One region of the Desulfitobacterium chlororespirans DSM 11544 genome, then DNA from elsewhere that is predicted to be linked to it. Evidence: riboswitches for the same ligand, from Rfam matches in the RefSeq annotation. Region 1 holds a riboswitch; each other region holds the start of a gene.

What was found. A riboswitch is a leader RNA that binds a small molecule or an ion and turns the genes downstream of it on or off. The one in region 1 is predicted to bind cobalamin.
Region 2: it holds a riboswitch for cobalamin, as region 1 does, so the genes downstream of both, BUA14_RS09925 (ABC transporter substrate-binding protein) here and BUA14_RS18190 (LysR family transcriptional regulator) in region 1, are expected to answer to the same signal.
Region 3: it holds a riboswitch for cobalamin, as region 1 does, so the genes downstream of both, cobT (nicotinate-nucleotide--dimethylbenzimidazole phosphoribosyltransferase) here and BUA14_RS18190 (LysR family transcriptional regulator) in region 1, are expected to answer to the same signal.
Region 4: it holds a riboswitch for cobalamin, as region 1 does, so the genes downstream of both, BUA14_RS21765 (ABC transporter substrate-binding protein) here and BUA14_RS18190 (LysR family transcriptional regulator) in region 1, are expected to answer to the same signal.

What each region holds. Positions count from the first base shown of each region.
Region 1 covers NZ_FRDN01000011.1:204,793-210,905, forward strand. The annotation lists gene BUA14_RS18180 (pirin family protein) at 1-814, shown strand, start outside; gene BUA14_RS18185 (5-methyltetrahydropteroyltriglutamate--homocysteine S-methyltransferase) at 896-2,035, opposite strand; gene BUA14_RS18190 (LysR family transcriptional regulator) at 2,142-3,065, opposite strand; cobalamin riboswitch at 3,154-3,320, opposite strand; gene BUA14_RS18195 (DUF5665 domain-containing protein) at 3,473-3,850, shown strand; gene BUA14_RS18200 (TraR/DksA C4-type zinc finger protein) at 3,869-4,537, shown strand; gene lspA (signal peptidase II) at 4,615-5,070, shown strand; gene BUA14_RS18210 (RluA family pseudouridine synthase) at 5,105-6,109, shown strand.
Region 2 covers NZ_FRDN01000006.1:331,426-337,538, reverse strand. The annotation lists gene BUA14_RS09935 (ABC transporter ATP-binding protein) at 1-48, opposite strand, end outside; gene BUA14_RS09930 (FecCD family ABC transporter permease) at 48-1,028, opposite strand; gene BUA14_RS09925 (ABC transporter substrate-binding protein) at 1,200-2,753, opposite strand; cobalamin riboswitch at 2,877-3,057, opposite strand; gene tsaA (tRNA (N6-threonylcarbamoyladenosine(37)-N6)-methyltransferase TrmO) at 3,076-3,513, opposite strand; gene BUA14_RS09915 (MarR family winged helix-turn-helix transcriptional regulator) at 3,540-3,995, opposite strand; gene BUA14_RS09910 (B12-binding domain-containing radical SAM protein) at 4,236-5,573, opposite strand; gene BUA14_RS09905 (hypothetical protein) at 5,669-6,113, opposite strand, start outside.
Region 3 covers NZ_FRDN01000015.1:43,947-50,059, forward strand. The annotation lists gene cobS (adenosylcobinamide-GDP ribazoletransferase) at 1-480, opposite strand, end outside; gene cobU (bifunctional adenosylcobinamide kinase/adenosylcobinamide-phosphate guanylyltransferase) at 473-1,087, opposite strand; gene cobT (nicotinate-nucleotide--dimethylbenzimidazole phosphoribosyltransferase) at 1,107-2,246, opposite strand; cobalamin riboswitch at 2,346-2,521, opposite strand; gene BUA14_RS21600 (ATP-binding protein) at 2,635-4,014, shown strand; gene BUA14_RS21605 (GerAB/ArcD/ProY family transporter) at 4,230-5,336, shown strand; gene BUA14_RS21610 (spore germination protein) at 5,326-6,113, shown strand, end outside.
Region 4 covers NZ_FRDN01000015.1:73,512-79,624, forward strand. The annotation lists gene BUA14_RS21745 (DUF2628 domain-containing protein) at 1-479, shown strand, start outside; gene BUA14_RS21750 (C40 family peptidase) at 640-1,452, opposite strand; gene BUA14_RS21755 (ABC transporter ATP-binding protein) at 1,597-2,376, opposite strand; gene BUA14_RS21760 (FecCD family ABC transporter permease) at 2,378-3,415, opposite strand; gene BUA14_RS21765 (ABC transporter substrate-binding protein) at 3,499-4,467, opposite strand; cobalamin riboswitch at 4,583-4,724, opposite strand; gene BUA14_RS21775 (phasin family protein) at 4,983-5,279, shown strand; gene BUA14_RS21780 (ABC1 kinase family protein) at 5,272-6,113, shown strand, end outside.

The DNA of each region.
Region 1 (6,113 bases):
AATGATCCGGGGACAGAGAGCGACAGACGGAGCGGGTGTCCAGCTGGTCCGCGTCCTTGGGCGCCGGGATGTGGAGGATTTTGATCCCTTTCTGATGCTGGATTCCTTTGACTCGACGGATCCCGAAGATTATGTGGCAGGGTTTCCTATGCATCCTCACCGGGGGATAGAAACCATCACCTATTTGATTGCAGGGGAAATCGACCATGAAGACAGTCTGGGCAATAAGGATACCATTCATGCCGGTGAAAGTCAGTGGATGACCGCCGGCAGCGGCATTATGCATCAGGAAATGCCCCAGGAATCGGCTCGGATGCTGGGTTTTCAACTGTGGCTGAATATGCCCCGTGGGGAAAAAATGGCCCCGCCCGCCTATTTGCCCATTACCCAAGACAAGATAGGCAAAGTGGCCAAAGACGGAGGGGAGGTTCGCGTCCTGTCGGGACGGCTTGACGAAACGGCAGGAGTGACCACCAAGCATATTCCGGCCACCATCTACGATGTTTCTCTTGTTCCGGGAGGAGAGGTCGAGATTCCCACCCATCCGGAGGAAAATGTGTTTGTCTTTCTGATCGAGGGGGATGCCTTGATCAACGGGGAGCTGATTGCAGCCAAAACGGCGGTATTGTTTGGGGAGGGGGAGTATATTTCTGTATCCGCCCCTCCCGGACTTGAGCTAAGGTTTGCTTTCTTTGCGGCCAAACCTCTGAGAGAACCCATCGCCTGGGGAGGACCGATTGTGATGAATACCCGGGAGGAATTGGATTATGCCTTTGCGGAGTTAAGAGAAGGGACGTTTATTAAGCATAATTAAATCGGCTCTGGGGAAAAGAAAAAATCCGGTGTCCAGTTTGCTTTTTCAGACTGGATGCCGGATTTTTATAGTTTGCAGAGTTTATCCCCAGACTTCCTCGGCGATTTCTTTAATCAGGATAAGCTTTTGCCATTGCTGTTCTTCGGTGAGGATATTGCCCTCCTCAGTGGAAGCGAAACCGCATTGGGGGCTTAAGCATAAACGGTCGGCGGGAACGTAGTCCGCCGCTTCGCGGAGGCGGGCGATGATCTGTTCTTTTTCCTCCAGCTCTCCGGTTTTGGAGGAGACCAGACCAAGCACGACCAGCTTATCCGCGGGAATCTCCTTTAAGGGAGAAAAATCCCCTGCCCGGTCGGTGTCATACTCCAGATAGTAAGCGGAAACCTGTTCTTTGCCGAAAAGAGTAGGGGCAACCGGGTCATAGCCGCCGGAGGTGGCCCAAGTGGAATGATAATTGCCCCGGCAGACATGGGTGGTCACGATCAGGTCGGCGGGAAGATCAGAGATGGCCTCATTGTTGAGACGGAGATAGAGATTCAGCAGTTCCTGAACATCGTACCCATCGCCGGCCATGGTGGACCAGAAGGTTTTATCGCAAAGCATGCCCCAGGTGCAGTCGTCCAGCTGGATGTTGCGGCAGCCCTGTTCATAGAAGGCCAGAATGGCCTGGCGGTAGGCAGTGGCGATATCACTGTAAAGCTCTTCACGGTCAGGATAATATTTGGCAATTTCCTGTTCATTCTCGCCCCGGACCAACTCTGCCAAAAACTGAGCAGGGGCGGGAATGCACTGCCGGGCCAGCACGTCCTTGCCGGCGATTTGTTGGAGAAAGCGATAGTGAGCCAGGAAGGGATGGCCGGAAAAGCGGATTTTTCCGGAAAGCCGGGCCGAATCGGCTCGGGTTTCTTCGCCGTGAAAGAAATAGCCATGCTCCATCATCACATGCTCGACACCCTCAAAGCCCCAAAAGAAGTCCAGATGCCAATAGCTGCGGCGGAACTCGCCATCGGTTACAGCCTTTAAGCCGATTTCTTTTTGCTTGGCCACCAGTTTGCGGATCTCTTCATCTTCTATTTGGGTAAGGTCCTGCGGCGTGATTTTTCCCGCTGCGAACCTTTCCCGGGCGGTTTTTAGGGCCTGAGGGCGGAGAAAACTTCCGACTATATCGTAGCGGAAAGGGGGGACAGTTCTCTGGGCTGTATCTGGAAATTGTGTGCTCATAGGGGATCCTCCTTGCTGTTCCTGTAGTGATTGTGAGTATAGCACAGGGAGAATCCTATAGGGTAACACCTAAAGTTTATACTTGCCTATAGCTTATACCTATAACTTATTCCAGCAAAGGCACACCATAGTCCTGGATGACTTTCTTCAGTTCGTCAAGATAGAGCCTTGCTTGTTTGCTGAGCTGGATCTGATGACTGGCAATCCAGCCGACCTGAATCCGGTCATCCACCTGCAGGGGGACCGAGGTAATATTGTCTCCGTTGAGATCCGCACTGACGATACCGGTGGAGATAGTGTAGCCATTGAGCCCAATCAGCAGGTTGAACAAGGTGGCCCGGTCGCTGACATGGATGCTTTTCTTATGAAAGACCGTGCTTAAAATTTCTTCGGAAAAGTAAAAGGAGTTGAACTCGCCCTGTTCGAAAGAGAGGTAAGGATATTCCTGCAAATCTTCCAGGATGACGGAAGTTTGGGCGGCCAGGGGATTGCGGGTGCTGATAAAAATATGGGGGCTGGCGGTAAACAGGGGATGAAAATCAAGCCGGTTTTCCCGGAGCAGTTTTTCGATAACCTTCTGGTTGAAGGGATTCATGTAGAGGATGCCGATTTCGCTGCGCAGGTTTTTGACGTCTTCGATAATTTCATAAGTGCGGGTCTCCCGCAGGGTGAACTCGTATTCTTCGGCACCGCTTCCTTTGATCAGATTTACGAAAGCGTTTACGGCAAAAGCATAATGCTGGGTGGAAATGGCACAAAGCTGCCGCGAGGGTTTTTGGTGCAGATAACGCTGTTCCAGAAGGCCGGCCTGTTCCACTACCTGACGGGCATAACCGAGAAATTCGGAGCCGTCAATGGAAAGAGTTATTCCTTTGGCGCTTCTGAGAAAGATCTCGATGCCGATCTCGGCTTCCAGGTCTTTGATGGCATTGGACAAACTGGGCTGAGAGATAAAAAGTTTTTTGGCGGCCTCATTGATGGAGCCGCAGTTCACCACTTCGATCACATATTTGAGCTGCTGCAAGGTCATTTGCTTTCTCTCCCTATTGAAAAAAATATCCGCACAAAACAAGGACTGTCTTGACGGATATTTTCAAAACGGTAAAAAACCCTATCCAGGAGGGTGCTGCCGCAAAGCAAGTATCCTGACTCAGGATCATCACGCCTTTTCGTCTTCTCAGCGTCTTATGACGCCAATGACATCATGAAAAGGGCTCCCCATGACAGTGGCCGGTCCGTCCGGGATTTGCACCCGGTTCCATGAACTTTGCAGTGGTTTCTTATTAATGCTTGATGCTTTCATGTCTGCTGTTTTTATTTATACTACAAACGCTGACGAAAGTATAGAAATAATCTTAGGGTTTCTGGGCAGAATTCAGGGTAATTTATTTTCACCTGGGGAAAACTGATGTTGAAATCATGGCGAGGTGAAGACAGTTGACGGCCTCCAAAAAGAAAGTCAGACATGCAAAAGAAGATCCAGAACGGGTTGACAAAGGGACCGATGAAGCCCGGCTGCCCAATAATGAACCTCTGGATTGGGACGAGCTGCGGGATAAGGTAACGGAGCTTTATCTGGTACTGGAAAGGATCAATCTCACAGAATATATTGCCTATCTCAACAACCCCCGGCGGCTGCTTTGGCTTAATTTTGGCGTGGGGCTGGTTAAAGGCTTGGGAGGAGCCATCGGGGCTACTCTCTTACTGGGCCTGTTGGTGATGTTTTTGAAGCGTCTGGTTTTACTTAACCTTCCGGTGATCGGCGGAGTTATCGGCGAAATCGTCAAGCTCGTCAATGCCCATAATGGATATTAGACAAGGAGGAGACTTAGCATGGATACCAGTAAATACGCCCAGCTTATTGAACAACTGAAGAAAGATAAAGAGGAGGCTTGGGCAACAGCTCAGGGACTGATTACGGGAGATATGAGAGAATCCATCGCCGAGCTTTCCTTAATCGACAACCATCCGGCGGATATTGCCACTGAGGTTTATGAACGTTCCCGGGATGTGGCCATCCACGACCGGCTTCGCCACCGCATCCAGGCTATTGACTCCGCCCTTCAGCGTTATGAGGAGGGAAAGTACGGCCTGTGTGAGCATTGTCAAAAAGAGATTCCCCTGGGAAGGCTTGAAGCGTTGCCCTTTACTACCGTCTGCACGGAATGCAGCCGTCTCGAGGAAAAGGAAGAGCAGCATTCCCTGCATCGGGACCCTGTGGAAGAAGAGATTCTGGACATGCCTTTCGCCAGGACCTTTAATGATGGCAAGGATCAGGTGGGCTTTGATGGGGAAGATTCCTGGCAGGCTGTGGCCCGCTTCGGCACCTCGGATACCCTGCAGGATTTAGGAACCAATCATGATTTGAGTGATCCGAACAGCTTTTATGAGCATGGGGATGAAGTCATCGGTGCCGTGCAAGCTGTGGAAACCATCGAGGTAGAACTGGAGCCCGGGCATGCCAATACAGTGTATTATGGGAAAAAGCACGGCCGGACCTAGAATGGCCGCGATTGCCCCACCCCACCCTCCTATGATAATATAGACTGAGCAAATAGAAGTTCTGGGAGGGTAATCGCTTGCTGATATGGATAACGATTGGGGTTATTTGGGCCATTGACCGTGTACTGAAGGTTTTAATTCAGGGGAACTTTGTCGTGGGGGAATCGGTCCCTGTTATCCCTGACTTTTTTCACTTGACTTATGTTCTGAATCCGGGAGCTGCTTTTGGATTGCTGCCGGGCCGGACCTGGATTTTTATCCCTGCAGCCGTTATTGTCTGTGCCGGGATCATTTATGCCCAATTCAAAATACCCCGGCAAGAATGGTTGATGCGTTTGACCCTGGGGTTAATCGGCGGAGGTGCTTTGGGTAATCTTTATGACCGTTTGTTCATCGGTAAGGTCGTGGATTATCTTGATTTCCAAATCTGGCCCTTCGTCTTTAATTTCGCCGACAGCGCCATTGTCGTCGGTGTGGGGCTATTGATGATCTTGATGCTTTTTGAGGATCGCAAGGAGCGCAAAGCTGAGTAAATTGAGGGAATACGGAAGCGAACAGGGGATAATTATGAATTGGGAAGGGTTGAATACCGGATTGGAAGCTGAAGAGCTGGAACTGGAACTGGAGTTAGAGAACGAGGAGAGAGAACACCAGGAAGCGGAACAGAAGATGGAGTTCCGGCTTGCCGAAGGAACCCGCCTGGATGTGGGGGTTACGGAAAGGGTAGGCAAAAGCCGGTCTTTCATCCAGGGATTGATCGAGGAAGGCCATGTCTTGGTCAATGGGGCCGCCAGAAAAGCCAATTATAAAGTGCGGGCCATGGATCAGATTACGGTGGTGATTCCTCCTCCCAGGGAATTGAAGGTGGAAGCGGAGAATATTCCTCTGGAAGTTCTCTATGAGGATGAGGATGTCCTGGTCGTGAACAAGCCTCAGGGTATGGTGGTGCATCCGGCTCCGGGGGCCTGGACGAAGACCATGGTGAATGCCCTGCTTTACCATTGCCGGAATCTCTCGGGAATTAATGGGGTATTGCGCCCCGGCATTGTCCATCGTATTGATAAGGATACCTCGGGGCTTTTGGTCGTGGCCAAAAATGACCTGGCCCATCAAGGCTTAGCGGAGCAGATCAAAGCCCACAGTATGGCCAGACGCTATCTGGCTATTGTGCACGGAGTGGTGTTCGAGCCCTCAGGAACTGTGGATGCGCCTGTGGGCAGGGATCCCGCCGATCGTAAAAAGATGGCGGTGGTTTTTCAGAATGCCAAAGAGGCTGTGACTCATTATGAAGTCCTGGAGAGGTTCCGTGACTTTACCTTGCTTGAAGCCCGGCTGGAAACAGGCAGGACTCATCAGATTCGGGTCCATATGGCTTATCTCAAGCATCCTGTGCTGGGAGATCCTCTTTATGGACCAAGGAAGAATCTCTTCGGCCTGCAGGGGCAGATGCTTCATGCCCAACTTTTAGGGTTTCAGCATCCGCGCAGCGGGGAGTATATGGAGTTCAGCGCCCCGGCTTCCGGGCTGTTTCAAGAGGTTTTGGAGGAGATTCGCCGGGATGAGCTGGAATGAGGTG
Region 2 (6,113 bases), on a different contig from region 1:
TTTTTTATAGGTTTTATAGGAGAAACTTAAATTATCTACCCTTAACATCACATACTCCTCATTTTTTTACTGAATATAATGGCAATAAAGAAAGGAATACCAATAACTGAGGTAACCAAGCCGATGGGCAGGATAACCCCTCTGACCATCAGCTTGCTGATGACAAAAGCCAGACCCATGACAAAAGCACCCAACAGCCCTGATAAAGGCATAAAAAATCGTTGATCTTCACCGACCAGCTGACGGGCAATATGGGGGGCGATCAGACCGACGAATCCTATGGTCCCCACAAAGCAGACCGATACGGCAGCCAGCAAAGAGCTTACGAAAATAACCATTCTCCGCACTTTGGCCGTATCGACACCGATACTTCTGGCTTTGGTATCATCCAGGGTCATTGCGGTCAGTTTCCAGGCATTTTTGAACAAAACCAAAAAACACACTATCAGCACCACAAGGACAATAAAAAATTTGCCCCAGGTGGTTTTCAATAAGCTGCCGAAATTCCAGAAGATTAAACTTTGCAGTTTATCCTCGTCGGCGACATACTGCAAGATCATGGTCAGAGAGTTAAACAAGAAATTTAACGCTACCCCAAAAAGAATGATGGCCGTTTTATTGATTTGTCTCTGCCTGGAAAAGGTATAGATGGCCACTGCCACCAAAAGGGCAAAGGCGAAAGCATTGACCGTCACAGCCAGGGTTTCCGGGACCTTCAGCACATTAGCGTTCAAAATCAATCCCATGGCCGCTCCGAAGGAAGCGGCGGCGGAAATTCCCAGGGTATAAGGACTGGCGATGGGATTGCGCAGGATGGTTTGCAATTCACAGCCGCTGATACCTAAGGATGCACCCACCACGATGGCCATAAGAGCCATGGGTAAACGGATATCCCTGATGATCATGGAGTTATGTCCATCCCCTTCTCCCGTGAGCAGCACCCGCAATACTTCACTAATCGCTATGGAAGAGGAACCGATGGAAATATTCAGGACCACTAAAACGATCATTGCTAGTGAAAAGCTCATAATCAAAAAGATTCTTCTCTTGATCAGCTGATTATATAATTTGCGGTTGGCATTTTCTTCATGCTTAATCTTGATTCACTCCTTAGCCTTTCTTGGCTGAAATCAGCTCAAACCGGCATCCAAAAGGGCTGCGGATCGTTGGCGCCAACTTTCCGAAGCCCTTTGCCGTTTTTATTTTTTTAAGGAAGTACTGTTTTCAAGGCCCGTAAACCAGGTGCTGATATCGCTGTCCACCAGCATAAATTTATCGAAAAATTCATCAAGGACCACCTCCGGATCAAGGTCTGCGAATTCTTCAGGATAGAAGAGCTTGGCCATCTTCAGACAAGGATAAAAGGCATAAATGGAACGGCTGGTTGAATGGGCAAATTCATAGACCTTGTTATTTTTAACCGCCTGCAAATTGCTCCAGCCGGTTCTGTTGATAATATCGTACTGTGGGGGTTCTTTCTTTTTATTAAGGCTGTCCAGCCAACCGTCATTGACACCGCTGAGAATGATATAATCCGGATCAGCTTTGATGACATACTCGGGATCAAGGGTATTGCTGCTTCCTCCCGCGGATGCCTTATCTAAAAGCACGGCATCGGCAATATTGTCACCGCCGGCAATAGCAATGGGCAGACCCCACCCGGAAACGCTGGTTCCTGTGCTCCCGAAGACCTCGGAGTAGCCTGACTTTTCATAATAAACCGTGGGCTTATCCTGACGCTGGGCAAGATTCTTGGCAGTAATGAGTCCATACTGCTTATCCATGAACGCCACGACTTCGGCGGCTTTTTCTTCTTCCTGGAATATCTTGCCCAAGAGCTTCATGGTCTCCTGAACCGACTTATCTAATTTTTTGCCGGGTACATCGATGAGCACGATATCGATTCCTGCCGCCGCAAGCTGATCTTCTATTTCCAAGGCATATTTATGGGCAGCCATGGCTGAGTTGACGATGAGAACATCGGGATTCATGGACAGCACCATTTCCAGGTCAAAGGGCGCGTTATGATCGGAGATCTGGCCTATATGCTGGGTATAGTCCCTAACCAGGGGCTTATACAGCTGGGCATATTTTTGAATGCCACCGCCGCCGTCCTGTCCGGAAGCAACCAGCATTGAAAAGGCCTCCTTCCCTTTCAGCGGTATAATATAGTCGATGACATCCATGGTGCTGATAGCATAGGAGGAAATAGGCAGGTCAATGGTTACCTCTCTGCCTTTGACATCCTTTATGGTTATAGAACTTGTCGTCTCTTTTTTAACGGGCATGGTATCCTTATTCAGAGGGGATATTACATTCGCGCTCCCCTCTTCAGCAGCGACATAGCCGTATTGAACAGGATCTTGACCGGCTTCCTTTAAAGCCGCGGCCACCCCATTGATAATCCCCTTACTGGTCAGTGTCGCACCGGCAACCACATCCACATCCAGGGACTGAGCTTCAATAATACGCTGGGGTATTTTCTCGATGGCGATGCCGCCAACATCCTCAGTTTCCGTATTTTCGCCTACAGTAATCTTCGTGATTTTTCCTTCCTTATCCACGTCCGCTGTCACTTCAAGATCCCCGTGATAACCGGGCGCTTTCGCCGTGTAAGTCCCGGCTGCAACTGCTTTTTCAGCAGGTGGGTTTTCCGCCGGTTTGTTGGCAGCTGCTGAATTGCAGCCCCCCAGGAGCACCATCATGACGATGACCAATAAAGCAGCTGTTTTTTGTCTATAGCTTTTCTCCATTGTTCTCCACCTTTCTTTCTGACTTCTTCTCGTTTGAGCATCCAAGCTTCTGCCCTGGTTTCTTACGTCTTCCGCTTGATTTTGGGCAAAGAAAATAAACCACCCTCCCCTCCGGAAAATGAATTGTAGTTTTATCAACAGGCAGGTCTCCTGGCTCGCGCCTTTATTTATCGCCTTCCCAGTCTTCGCCAGTGGCATGAAGATAAATAAATCTTTAACGGCGCTTACAGTAACGGGGGTTGCTCAGGATTTGCACCTGATTCCCTTTTCATTACTTACGTAAACCTGTCAATAGTTTCTTATTCAGCTTTAAACAACCAAACTATATCCCTTTATCGCTGAAACCAGTCTCGTTCAATTGACCAGTGGTTAGGTCGATATAAGGCTTAATATCAAGTACAGGAGTATTATCCAACATATCCACTCCTTCGAAAAACAAGCGGTTACCCTCTCTTTTCCTGAACCGGACTATGGACAGGCCGATGCCGTTGGGCCGGTTGGGAGATCGTGTGGAAAACACACCCATGACCTGATTGTTTCTGCGGGAAAGGGTCGTCAGCTTATATCCCGGGGATTTATGAAAATAAAACAAAATGGCCCCATAGCCCCCTGCTTGGATATCGGCAATACCTTCCTGGTATTCTTCGAGAACTTCAATAACAGCCATCGTTTCTCCCGAAAGAGTGCTTTGCCTGGGGGCGTCGCCCTTTTCCTTATAAGGAGACCGGATATATCCGATCGGTTTCATTAAGATCTCCACTGACTTCTCCTCCTCAGACCGTCTTTTTACCTGTGCCTGCGTTCATAATCGGCGATATTATCCAGCATTTTATATAAAATCCGCCTGGCGGTTTCCCGCTCCTCCTCTGTAAAATCTTTGGCCAGAATTCGGTTCAATCCTTTAAACACTTCATGAAATTCCTCTTCAAAATCCCTTGCTTTTGCTGTAACATAGACAATTTTTTTACGGCCGTCTTTAGGATCTTCTTCCCTGTATACATAACCTTCTTCTTCAAGCTTTTTCAAGGCTCTCGCTGTGTTTGCCTTATCGATATTGAGTAGTTCGCTTAGCTCTTCCTGGGTTATGCCATCGTAATTAAACAGCAATTGGGTCAAAAATGCCCATTGTCCCTGTCCGATGTTATAGTCTTTGATATTTCTGCCGATATAGGTCTGACTATAACGATCGATGGCTGAAATAGCCTTGATCAGTGATTTTCTTTTGTCTATACGCTCGTTCATGCTCTTCCCTTTGCTTATGTAGTTAGTAGTTCTGAATAACTAGTTGCGAAAGCAACGAATTATTCCTAATAAATTTACTTTATTTGATGCTTTTCAACACACGTTATTAATATGCTATACTATTCAATCAAATCTGTCAATCATCCTATTCAAGGAATATGACTTTTTCTATAACAACAATGGGCGGGTCGTACATGACAAGAGTTGAGGAGACCATCCCACTGAGAAAAAGATTGAATCCTACTTTACCCGATAAGAGATCCACGCTGCCAGCCGCCCTACGGTTCTCATGAGGATAATCCGCGCCAGCGCCGATGTAAACCTACCGAATTTACGGTATAAAATATTAAATAAAAAATAAGATTTGCGCTGGGCCTTATGTTCCGGCCTACGGCGCCATATATTGGGAAAGGAATAAAACTCAAAGTAGATCCATAGATAGCCCTTATCTAATTCCTCTGCCGTCATTCCCTTGGGCTGAAAGACCACATGAGCAGTATTGTACTTTGACAGCTCATGATCGAGTATGCGGCCTTCCTCTTTCATCCGGCCATGCAACTCTGTGCCGGGATAGGGAGTGAGAATATGAGAAGTTAAGGTTTCAATTTTGTTCCTGACCAGCCAATCCAGTGTTCTCTGAAAAACATCCGGTTCATCCCCGTCCAGACCAAAGACCATGCTGGCATTGATCATAATGCCCCGGCTGTGAATTTCCGTGATAATCTTTTCATACTTCTCGAACTGGTTATCCTTATTTACTCCATGCAATGAGGAATTATTGATCGATTCAAAACCGATAAAAAGGCTCTGGCAGCCCGTCTCCGCCATCAAATCCAGCACATCGGGATAGTCGGCAATTTTCGTCGTGACGGCAGCACTCCATTTTAACTCCCTGCCCTGCAGATTATTAAGCAGTTCACGAGTATAGGCGGGCACACCGATGAAATTATCGTCAATAAAAAGGATATGCCGGGTTCCCAGGCCTTCAATATCTCTGAGCACATCCGCAACAGGGCGACGGATATACATCCTGTTCCGGCAGCTGTTATAGCAGAAGCCACAGCGGTTGGGACAGCCGCGGCTTGTGGTAATGATATTGGTATAGAGGTAGCGGTCTTTATCGATTCTGTTATAAGCCGGCGAAGCAATCTCCTCGCCCCGGAAACCTGCCATATCATGATAGACCCGTTGTAATCTGCCTTCTTCCGCATCTTCGATCATCCGTGTCCATACCCGCTCGGCGGCGCCAATACAAATAGCGTCGAAATATCCACTGCACTCGTCCGGGCTGCTGGTAACATGGATCCCCCCGGCCACGACAGGTATCCCCAGCCGGCGAAACTTTTCAGCAATCTCTACAGCCCTGGGCATGACATCCAAAGTAATGGTGATGCCAACCAGCTCCGCGCCGCAAGCATAATCTATTTTCTCCACATTCTCATTTACCATAATCACCTCGTGACCCTCAGGTGTGAGACCCATCAGAGTAAGCAATGACAAGGGAGGAGCCATCCGGGTCTTTAGATCCGTATCCATAGGCCTTTTATTCATTTTAGGCTGGATCAGTACAATTTTCATAATCTCTTATCTCCACTGCTGTTTTCCAGCTTCTAATTTCCAGCTACTATCTTCTATCTTTTAGCTTTTATCTACTATCCACCAGCTTCTATCTTTTACCTCCATCTGCATATCAGCACATAAACCAGATCCGCCAGGACTACCGTCACCCAATGGATAACGATAAACAGCGTAAACTTTTCCACAATACCGTTAGGTTCACTTAAAACCAGCAAATAGAATATGGCAATAGCGGCGAGAGTAAGAATCGTCGCTACCGCCAAGCACTTGAGCAGGACGTCTGTGTGATATTCATCATAAGGGTGCCTGCGCGTCAAAAGCATCAACACAACCAAAATAGACAGGGCTATCAGGGTATAGGCGATGTAAGCATGATATCCGGACGCCAGAAAATGGCTCCAGCCGGTCCAAAAGGAATCTCTGCCGTCCGACCGGTCGTAGTACAAAATATTAACAAACTCAACATGACCGGAAGTTATCAGAAAGATTAAACTGTAGAAAGCAGTAAAGAGGCTTAGTCCGATAGCATTGGTGGCCGGA
Region 3 (6,113 bases), on a different contig from region 1:
ATAATGGACCCCAATCAGAAAAATCCAGCGGGACAGGATGGGCATGAAGAGAACCAGGTAAGGAACCAAAGGGGAAGAGAGGGTAAGGAGCCCGGCCAAAAGACTGAATTTGAGCAGCAGGTAAACCATGGCACTCACGGCACCGAAAGCTCCCACATGGCTGTCTTTCATAATCTCCAGCATGCGTTCAGGTGTCCGCGCTGAAAGCAATCCATCCATACTATCCATCAAGCCATCAAGGTGAATTCCCCCGGTGAGAATAAGTTCCAGGGTGAGCAGCAAGGCAGCCGTAACCAGGGGCGGGTAGTGAGGAAGGAGCAGGGTTAAGGCCAGCCATAAGGCTCCTCCCAGAATTAAGCCCACTAAAGGATAATAATGCTGACTTTGGGTGAACTCTTCCGAGGTCACCTGCTCCGGCTGAGGGAGTGGTATTCGGGTCAGAAAGGTCAGGGCGATCCATAATTTGCGCATGCTAGGCATCCTCTCGCCGCAAGGAATCCAGCAAGGCCTGACCGGCAGCTTTGATCTCCGTCGGATAGCCGGCGACCACGGAATAGACATGGCGGGCGCTCTGCCCCAGGATCTGGTTGGCCCTGCCGGCCAGATCCCGATAGAACCTGGAAAGGGGATTATCCGGGACGATACCGTCTCCCACCTCATTGGTGACCATAATCACCTGAGGGCCGATATCCTGGGCTATACGGGCGACAATGCGGACCTGTTCGAGAATCTCCTGCTCTAACCTATGGAGGGCCTGGGTATACTCCTGCTCAGTCAGATTATCTTCTGCCGGATAGCGGGCAAGGAGAAGATTGGTCAGCCACAGGGTTACACAATCCACTAAAAGGACCCCTTTATCCTGAGCATGGCCTTCCAACAGGTCGGGGAGGGCAAGGGGTTCTTCCACCAAGCCCCAGTGGGCGGGGCGCTGGTCCTGATGTTTTCTGACACGCAAAGCCATTTCTTCATCATAGACCTGGGCTGTGGCGATGTAGGTAACAGGCAGGCCGGGATGAGCGGCCAGAAGCTCGGCAAAGCGGCTCTTGCCACTGCGGGCTCCGCCGGTTATGAGCACAAAATCTGACATAATTACCTCCGGTGATTGCTTAATTTTTGCCGCTGACTCCTGCGGATTCAAAAGTAGCCATCTCGTTGAGAATGCGGATGGAGGCGTCCAGAAGATGGAAAGCGATAGCGGCTCCTGTTCCCTCTCCTAACCGGAAATCCAGGTGCATGATGGGTTTGAGATCCAGTTGTTCCAGGGCGGCTCTGTGGCCGATCTCCACAGAAGAATGAGAGGGAATCAGGAAGAAGCGGGCCGTGGGGCAGATACGGACAGCAATGAGAGCGGCGGCAGTGGAGATGACTCCGTCTAAAAGGATGGGTACGCGGGAGTAGGCTGCGGCAAGAATTGCCCCGGCCAGGGCACCGATCTCCAGGCCCCCTATTTTGCTGAGGATATCTACTCCATCCTTGGGGTCGGGCTGATTGATGGCGATAGAGCGGGCGATGACGTCCTGCTTGCGGATGAGTCCCGCATCATCCAGACCGGTGCCCCGTCCGGTAACTTCCTGAGGCGGCAAGCCTGTCAAGAGAGAAATAATGGCTGTACTGGGGGTGGTATTGCCAATTCCCACTTCCCCCGTGGCCAGAACATTCACTCCGGAATCAATAGCCTGGCGGGCGATTTTAGCGCCGGTCAGCAGGGAAAGCAGAGCTTCTTTACGGCTCATGGCCGGCCCCTGGGCCATGTTATGGGTTCCGTTCATGATGCGGTGAGCCATAAGCTCCGGCGGATCCAGGGGGAAAGCCATGCCCACATCGGTGCAGATCACCTCGGCGCCGGCATGACGGGCCAGGACATTGATCCCCGCCCCGCCGCCCAGGAAATTATAGAACATCTGCGGGGTTACTTCCTGGGGGAAGGCACTGACACCTTCCGCCACCACGCCATGATCTCCTGCCATGACCAGAATGGCTTTCTTTTGTACTTCCGGCCAAGGCTGACCTTGAATCCCGCCCAGTTGTTTGGCGAGGGCTTCCAAGACTCCTAAACTGCCTTGGGGTTTGGTTAAGGAATCTAAACGGGTTTGCACAGCGGACATGACCTGTTCGTCAAGGCCGTGTATTCCCTGGATAAGATGGTTTAAGGCGGTTTCACATTCCTCCAGGGAAGCGTCACTTAAATTTTCCTGTCTCAAGAAGTCATCCACTAGCTTGTCCTGTTCTAATTCGGTTTTACTCATCTGTATTCCTCTCCTTTGATAAAAAAATAAAGTCCCGCCACTTCATAAGTGGTCGGGACTTTGCCTTCGTCGCCGCTGCTTTCCATAGCACCCATGGAAAGGCTTTCTTCATTCCTGGCAGGTCTCCTGGCTTGGATTCAAACGCTTTTTACCCCTTCCCGGTCTGGCCGGTGGTTATGGTTTAGGCTCATCCTACACAGTGGTGGGTCCGCACCGGAATCGCACCGGTTTCCCTATTCTCCCCTTGAGGGGCACCAAAGAATGGATTTTTTTAATTAATTATAGAATAGCAAAGAAGAAGATTTTGTCAACCCTTTACTTAAGGAATTAAAGGATTTAAGATAGGGGTTGTACTAGGACACGAGAAGAAAATAAGGATGTGCATGATGTGAATAGGACGAAAATTACCCGGTTAGCCCTTCTTTTGGACGGAATGGTTGTTTTTCGCGGCATCATAGGGGACCCGGTGACGGCTTCTTTCCAAAACCTGTTCCAGAGGATAGGGAGCAAGGAATTTGATCTGATGGCAATTTATAAAGACTATCATTATTTCTGTTCTTTAGCGACCCAGGTTCATTGGCCTGATTATCTTTGGGAGCGTATGCTTCAAGACGACAATGAGCTGGCCAGGCAAACAGCTCAACAGGGAAAGGACCGGGTCCCGGCCGGGCTTTGCCGGCTGGCTGGTCGGGAACTGCTGTATTTGCGGGAGCTTGCCGAGCTGAAGGCGGAAGATATTAAGGATGCTGTTAAGGCACGGTGTGCAGAGCAGGAGACGGAAGAGCCGGGCCTCTGGCTGGAGGAGCCATTGCGCCCGGAAAGCTGGCCTGGCTGGCTAAGTCTTCCGGATATGGATAGGGAAAAAGAAACTTATGCAAAAGAAGGAAATCAGGCTGAGCTGTATCTCCTCACCGCTCAGAAAAGGTTGAAGCAGAGTCTGCTTCAGGGAACAGAAGAGGAAATGGTGGAGGCGCTGCTTGCTTATTATCAAACCATGGGTACCGGATTGTTTGGCCGGTGCATGGCTCTCAAATGGCGGAGCCGTATGGAAAGGCTTGAAGGGGTACACCCTGAGCCGATGCGCATAAGCAAGTTGATTAATCAGGAACGGGAACAGGGAATCATCCTCCAGAATACTGAATTTTTTCTGAAAGGCCTTCCGGCCAATAATGTGATTCTCTATGGCAATCGTGGGACCGGGAAATCTTCCTTGGTGAAAGCTTTAGTGCAGGAATATGGTGAGCAAGGACTGCGCCTGGTCGAATTATCGAAAACAGACTTGCATGACTACCCGAAGATTATTCGGCTCCTGGCCAGGCAGCCTTTGAAGTTCATCCTGTTTATTGACGACCTTTCTTTTGAAGACACGGAAAGTGATTATAAGAATCTGAAGACCCTGCTGGAGGGAGGGCTGGAAGGGAAGCCCCAAAATGTACTGATCTATGCCACCTCCAACCGGCGCCATCTGGTCAGAGAAACCTTCGGCGAACGTCAGGTTGAGGAAGTCCACCGGCGGGATAATATGGAGGAAAAATTGTCCTTATCCGACCGTTTCGGCATTACGGTCACCTTCCCTACACCGGATCAGGAAGGATATCTGAAGATTGTCGAGGAGTTAGCGGCTCAGGATGGGCTGGCAATTCCCAAAGAGGATTTAAGACAGCAGGCTCTGCGCTGGGTGATGAATCATAATGCCCGTTCGGGGAGAACGGCCCGTCAGTTTGTGGATTTTTTGGTGGCCAGGGAAGGGTTGGCCGCTCAGTCATAGTTTTGGATAGCCGGCTTATGGGGCCGGCTTTTTTTGTTTTCTGAAAAGATCCGAAGGTGGAGTCTCCAGGATTTTGTTTTACACCGGTCGCTCCATAAGCTGCGCGGATGTGGGATAAAGCTACACGACCCAAGCCCCCATCTCCTCGGAAAATGTATAAGGCTGAGCGTTCATCCTAATACTAACTTATCCGTAATGATGAAAGTGTGAAATCCATGAATGTAAAAATCTCAAGCCGTCAATCCTTTTGTACTTATTTCGTGATTGTTTCGCTGTCTTTAGGCATGCCCAATCTAATCATAAGAGATTTGGGGCAGGATTTTTGGCTGGCTATTCTGGTGGCTATGGTTATAGAAACAATGCTGGGCTTTTTCTTATATAAAATGGGCAGGGCTTATACCAATCAGACAATTTTTCAATACAGTAAGAAAATCCTCGGCAGAACATTAGGTAAGGTAATGATTGGAATTTTCAGCCTTTATTGTATTAGTGTAGCCATCACCCTTACGCAAATTCTTATCGAATTCTTTGCCTCGATGGTGATGCCGGAAACTCCGCGCTATGTCTTTGCCATCGTGCTTTTATTGGTGAGTACCTACGCCTGCAGTGCCGGGCTGGAAGTGATTATGAGGCTTTCTGAGATTATCGCTCCGTTTGTTCTTGGCTCCTTTCTCTTTATCATGCTGTTTAATATTGGGAATATGGAGTTTGATAATTTGAGGCCCATGTTCCAGCACAGCCTAGAGGAGGTTCTAAGGGGGGCCATGCTTCCTTCGGCTTGGTTCGGGATCTGCATTATTATGGGCGTTTTAATGGCATACCATAATAATCCTAAAGACATGTACAAGATAAAACTCATGGGAGTTGGCCTGGGTATCCTGACCATCACCATCTCCATGTTCTTTGCCATTATGGTTCTGAGTGTAGAAGTGGGGTCCAGGCAATTGTATTCCGTCTATATTCTTGCCCGCTTTGTTGATGTAGGAAATTTTATTCAAAGAATGGAAGCGTTTCAAATTGTCTCCTGGACGGCGGGATCTTTTTTGATTTTGGCTTTGTTTCACTATGCCGGTGTGGAAGGCTTAAAACATATTTTTTCCAAAAAATCCCGTCTGTTTTTAGGGATCAGCATTGCCGTGATTGTATTTGTTTTTGCTGTCTTTATTAATCCTACCACCATTGATAAAGCTGTATTTCTGAAAAACATCCTGGGAGTCTATGGCCTAATTGTCGAAATATGTGGAGTCTTTCTCCTTTTTATCGTTTACGTCTTAAAACAAAAATTCAAGGTTGTAAAGAAGAGGTCTTCAAATGAGCAATAAGAACGAATCCAACATATCCCCCAATCTTGAAGAGAATCGAAGGCGTTTAGCTAATAGCTTCAAAAACTCTGTGGATCTTTTGTTCCGTGAACTACGATTTGGGAAGACGAACAAAGGTTTTTTGGTCTATCTTGATGGTTTGGTGGATCGGCAATACATAAGTGCGTCGATCATTAGACCCCTCATGGAATTTCAAGGCTCTGAGCCAATTCTGTCACTGGAGATCTTACGCAGAGATGTCTTATACAATAGCGCAATCGATAGTGTGCAGAACTTTGCTGAAGTGGTGCAGGGGATACTATCCGGCCGGACGGCTCTTTTTTTGGAGGAAATAGAGGAGGCCCTGCTGCTGGGGACCTTTGGTGCCGAGACCCGCAATGTCCAACAATCGGAAACCGAGGCCACCGTCCGGGGCCCCCGGGAAGGCTTTGTCGAAAGAATTGAGGTGAATGCCTCTTTGCTCCGGCGTAAAATCAAGGACCAGAACTTACGCCTGGAACCCATGAGCCTGGGGCAAAGAACCCATACCACGGTCTATGTGACTTACATCGAAGGAATAGCCAACCCGAAGATTGTAAGTGAAGTAAAAAGGCGCCTTCAATCCATTGATATTGACGGGATCCTGGAGAGCGGTTATATCGAACAACTGATTGAGGATGCCCCCCAATCCATTTTCCCTACAGTGGGAACGACTGAAAAACCCGATAAATTGGCGGCAAAGCTGCTGGAAGGCAGGGTAGGAATTTTGGTGGATGGGACCCCTTTCGTGATCACGGT
Region 4 (6,113 bases), on a different contig from region 1:
TCTACGATGGCCAGGAGCTGGAAAAGCAGGAATTGATGAGTGCATATATAGGGAAAAATGTGGATTATTATCTGCACAAATGGCATAAGGCCGCTGCTCCGGAAAAGGCGCTTTCCTGGAATTGGGCTGCTTTCATTTTTGGTGCTTTTTGGGTTGGCTATCGCCAAATGTACGCCTACCTGGCTCTTTTGGTAGGGATGATGCTTGCTGCGGACTTGGCTTACATTTACGTCCTGGGATGGGAGCCCGATATGCGGATAACCATAGGGATATCCTTGCTCATGGGCGTCTTTGGCAATGCATTGTATTATCGTCACATTCGCCGGAAATTAGCCCAACTGAATGAAGAGGGCATTGAACCTGAAGAAATCCACAGGAGGGCGGCTGCGGACGGAGGCCCTAATTGGCGGGGGATTTTGGCTACATGTCTTCTGCTTTTTCTTTATAACTTTATTCTGGGCTATTTGACATCTTTATAGAGATAAGTAATCCATAGTTAAGGGAGTATCGCTGGAAAGCTGCTTTTTCTAGTAGCCGGCGATACTCCCTTTTTGAAAGTTTAGATTTAAGAATCTGCTTTACAGGGCTTGCCAAATTCGTAATCGATTACGAATTTAGCGCAAATATGGTCCCAGCCTTCTAAAATACGCGCTTTGCCCCAATGAAATGGGATTGCCAATAGGAACCCATGGTATAGATGGTTACTCCTTTTGAGCTTGAGGCATTAATGAACTGTCCATTTCCCAGGAAAATCCCCACATGATCGATGACTTTATCACCATCCAAGGAGAAGAAGACCAGGTCTCCGGCCTTGAGGTTGCTGTAAGAAACGGCTGTGCCCACATTATATTGATCACGGGATACCCGTGGTAAGGAAATGCCATGCTGAGCGAAGACGTATTGGGTGTATCCGGAGCAGTCAAAGCCGCTGGTCGTGGTGCCGCCCCAAACATAAGGCACTCCGATATATTTTTTGGCCGTGTTGATCACGGCAGTGGCTTTGGAGGTAGTGCTTGATGTGCTGGCCTTGGCGGTAGTGCTGGAGGCGCTGGCTTTGACGGAAGCTTTGGGTGCGCTGGCGGTACTTTTACTTGTATCGGAAGACTTCTTGACAGAAGTGGCAGAAGAGCTGGAAGCAGTGCTTTTCGGGGCTTGTGAGGGTGCAGAGCTGGACTGAGAGCCACGGGAAATTTCACCGGTTGCGGCTCCAGTTGCGGCTCCAGTTGCGGCTCGTCTGTCGGTGTCGGCCTTGGCCAGTTCTCTGGAGGCCCGGACAGCTTCAAGATCGCTTTCGACAGTATCGCTTTGAGGAGCAAGGGCCACTTCCTCAGCCCAAGCCAGCTCTTGAGCTGTACTGGGCTCTGCCATGGTCTGGGGGTAAGCAAAGAAGGCAGTGGCGAAAAATCCCAAGGATAGAATAGAAACGGAAAGTTTATTGATAAATTTTTTCATAAAGTTCTCCTTTCAAAGCAAACGATTCAAAAGTAAAAGACAACCCATCACAATCTGACAGGTTGTCCTCAGTATAAGATAATTTTTTCACGATGTCCTTAGAGGAAATTTGGTTCTATCACCAGGTTTTATTAAGGCGTGGAATTATTTTCCGCTCAAGAGAAATTGCGGTACGCCTAATTTGGGATGATGAACTTGAACTAAATCCGTTTTATAGACCTGGGTTAACGTTTCTTCCCGGAGCACGTCTTCTTTTTTACCCCAGGTAACGATTTCCCCTTGATCGAGCAGGAGAATCCGGTCGCAATACTGAGCCGCTATATTTAAGTCGTGCAGGACCATAATCACAGTGATGCCCAACTCGTCATGCCACTGGCGGACATGATCCATGACTAAGCATTGGTGGCCAATATCCAAATAGGTGGTGGGTTCATCCAGGATGAGTATCCGGGGTTCTTGAGCCATAGCCCGGGCCAGAGAAACCAGTTGGCGCTGACCGCCGCTTAGGGTGCTGACTTTTTGGGAGCGTTTAGGCCCAAGATTGAGTTTAACGAGTATGTTCTCCACCACAGCCCTGTCATGGGAGCTCAGGTCGGCAAAGGGTTTTAACCAGGGATAGCGCCCCATGGATACGATCTGCTCTACGGTAAAGGGCAGGGCAGGGGTACCCTCCTGCTCCAGAACGGCAATTTGGCGGGCCAGCTCTTTTGAGGTATGGGAGGAAAGTGGTCTGTCCATCAACAGAACCTTACCGGAACTAGGAGGCTGAAGGCCGCTGATGGTACGGATCAGAGTCGATTTACCGCTGCCATTGGGGCCGATAATGCCAAACATATCTCCCTGGCTGATGGCAAAGGAAAGGTTCCGCAACACAGCAAAGGAGCCATAATGTTGATTAAGGTTCTGAATCTCGAACAGGTTCATCCTAACCCCTCCTTAAACCACTTTTTAACAGATATGCGAAAAAGGGTGCGCCCACAAAGGCTGTAATCGCTCCGATGGGAATCTCCTGAGATTGGAGCAGGGTTCTGGCCATGGTATCCGACCACAAAAGGAAGATTGCTCCCGCTAAAGTAGACACCGGCAAGAGGATTCGGTGGTCAGGTCCCACGAGGAGGCGCATGAGATGGGGAATGATCAGGCCGACAAAGGCGATGATCCCCACCATGGAGACTGCGGCCGTGGCCAATAACGAACCGACGATGAGAATGGCAATTTTCTTGCGCTCCACGTTGATTCCCAGGTGAGTTGCTGCTCTTTCCCCTAAAGCGATGACATTCAGCTCCCGGCTTTGCAAGAGAAGATAAGCCAAGCCGAGCAGAAAATAAGGGAGAAGGATCAGGACATTCTGCCAGCTGCTGTTGGCGAGACTGCCCATCATCCAGAAAATAATCTGCTGCATCTGCTCGCCGGAAACGGCAATCAGAAGAGAGAGAAAAGCGCTCAACAAAGCCTGCACTACCACACCGGCCAGGATTAAGGTTTCCCGCTCAAACTGACCATGCTGTCTGGATAAAGAGAAGACAAAGGCCAGAGAAATAAGCCCTCCGGCAAAGGCGAAGAGAGGCAGGGCCGATTGACCGAAGAAAGAAAAGCTGCGAAAAAAAAGGATAGCGGAGGCGGCGCCAATGGCAGCTCCGGAAGAGACCCCCAAGATATAGGGATCAGCCAAAGGATTGCGCAGAATCCCTTGAAAGGCCACTCCCGAGGTTGCCAGCATGGCCCCAACGATGAGGGCTAAAAAGACCCGGGGCAGGCGCAGATTCCAAACGATGGATTCCTGGGCTGAGGACCAGCTGTGGTCAAAGCTCAAAAAAGGCAGATGGTTTAAAATGATCTTCCAGGTCAGATGAAAAGGCAGGGAGACGGAGCCGGTCATCACACAGATGACAACGGAAAGAAGCAGGAGCAGGGATAAGCCCAAAATCCAGGGTATGCTTTTGGGGAAAGTTCGGGAATTCATCTTTATGTTATCCTCCTTAACTTCAGTCAATAAGCTCTCTCCCCATACGGATGATAAGACCACCCTTGCCAAGGGCTGAAGAGTCAGAAACGCTCCGGATAAAGGGCTTTAGCGATGGTCTCCAAGCCGTCGACGATCCGGGGACCGGAGCGGGTCACCATATCGCTGTCCAGATCGTAAATCCGGTCATTGCTGACAGCATCGATGGCTTGCCAAGCCGGACGGCCGGCGATGGTGGCCTTCACATTATCCATGTAGTAGGAGTAGGTGCTCAGGATGACCTGAGGGTTCTTCTCAATCACCTGCTCCTCGCTGTATTGTGCCCAATCTTGAACATCACTTGCGATATTGATGCCACCTGCTTTGGTGATGAGTTCGTTAAGAAAGGTTCCTGCACCGGCGGTAAAAAGACCTGGATCCACTTCAATCCATACCCTGACCCGAGCAGATTCCTTGATGGCCTCTACTTTATCGGCAATGGCTTGTTCCTTTGCTTTCATTCCCTGGAGCACAGCCTGGGCCCGTTCCTGAGTATTGGTAATGTATCCCAGTTTTTCGATGGTTTGATAGGTGCTTTCCAGACTTTGGGGGTTTAAATGAGCTACAGGTATCCCCAAGCTGCGCAGAGAGTTAACAAAGCTGTCCTTATGCATTCCTGTCAGGACCAAATCCGGTTTGAGCTCAATGAGCTGCTCCATATTGGGGTTTAAACTGTCTTCAAAAATATATTCTGCGTTCCCCTGAATACCCACCGGATAATTATCGTACACAGTTAAGCCGATCAGCTTGCGATCCAGGCCCAGGGCGCTTAAGATCTCTGTGGAGGGCGGGGCCAGACAGATAATGCGTTGAGGTTCTTTTTCCAGAGTGGTGGCCACACCCGTATCATCTGTGTAGGTTAAAGGGTAGCTTGCAGCCTGGATGGTATCTTGCCCGGAGGGCGCTTCAGGAGGAGCGGCACCTTGCTGTGGGGATGAATTGCAGCCGCTGAGCAAAAGTAAGGTCACCCATAGGGTTATCAGCAGGGTGAGTGCCTGTTTTTTTCTATTCATTTTTGTGCTCCTTTCGAGTTGGGGTGGAAAGATCAAGAAAAACCTTTTATCGCCAGGATAAAAGGTTTTTGCTGCATTAGTGAATTCTTGCAGCGCCTCTATCCTGTCCTCGAGGAAGGTCGCTGATGATTAGGCAGGTTCCTGACTAAAAGTGATCACTCACTCAATTCACAGTGGCGGGACCGTGCCGGAATTGAACCGGCTTCCCTTTTAACTCTCTCCCGAAAGGATTGAGTACCTAATTCTATTGTATTGAATTAAGACAATTATAAGGCATTCGTCCGGTAATGCCAAGGTTTGTTTAGTGCCTGCTTTCCTGGTGATTAAAGAATGGTTTTCAGCAACCGCGTAAATACTAAGGACGAAGATTCGATAGCACTGTCGGAAAGTATAAACTTGCGTTATCTGCTTTCTAAGCATAAGTGCAACCAGCGGCTTCGCCTCACTGGGGTTATAAATCAAAGGCTCGGTGAAGTCGGGTTTTCTTTAAAAATTCACGGCAGGGGGATGTAAGCATGAAAGATATGCTCAAGAAGGGTTTAGCCTTGGGGTTAGGTTTCGCTGTGGTGAGCAAAGAACAAATTGAGAAGGTTGTGGATGAATTGGTAAAGAAAGGAGAGCTGTCCGCCAATGAATCCAAGGAATTAATGAATGAGTTGATCCAAAAAGGCGAGGATCAGCAGAATGAGATTCAGGTCAAGCTTAAGGAACAAGTGCAAAAAATCCTGGCGGAGCTTAACCTTCCTACCAAAGCAGACATCGAAAGGCTGGAAAACCGCATCGCTCAATTGGAAAACGGGACCCATGATTAGCAGAAAAATTCGTCATGTTCATCGCTATCAAGAAGTAGCCACGGTATTGGCCCGTAATGGATTCAGCCTCATCCTGGAAGAGATGGGGCTTATTAATTTTATCTCTTTTTCCAGGCGGATCCGGAGGCGGGAGGAAGCAGTGGATCCCATAACTCTCGGTCAGCGCCTGCGTAACGCCTTAGAGGAGTTGGGACCTACTTATGTCAAGATTGGACAAATAGCCAGCACCCGGCCGGATATTATTCCCGATTACCTCATTACGGAACTGGAAAAATTGCAGGACCAAGTTCCGCCCTTTTCTTTTGCCGAAGTCAGTCAAATTATTGAAGCCGAGTTGGGGGCCCTGCCTCAGGATATTTTCCAGCATTTTGAGGAAGAGCCACTGGCCGCAGCCTCTATTGGCCAAGTTCACCGTGCCGTTCTCCAATCAGGGGAAAGTGTTGCGGTAAAAATCCAGCGTCCCCGTATTGCCCAGAAGATCGAAACGGATCTGGAAATACTTTTGGATTTGGCTGCTTTGGCGGAAAAGCGTATGGATTGGGCAGCCCTGTATCATGTGCGGGATATGGTGGAGGAATTCGCCAATTCCTTGCGCAATGAATTAAACTATGAAATTGAAGGCAATAATGCGGAACGAATCAGAAAGCAATTTCAAGGGGATTCCTCCATTCACATTCCCAAGGTCTATAAAGAGTACTCCACCAAAAAAGTTTTGACTTTGGAATACATTCAGGGAGTCAAGCTCAGCCAATTCCAGACTCTTGAGGCCCTGGGTTATAATCGGAAGGAACTGGCAGAAAATCTGATTAAAGCGATGTTCAAGCAAATCTTAAT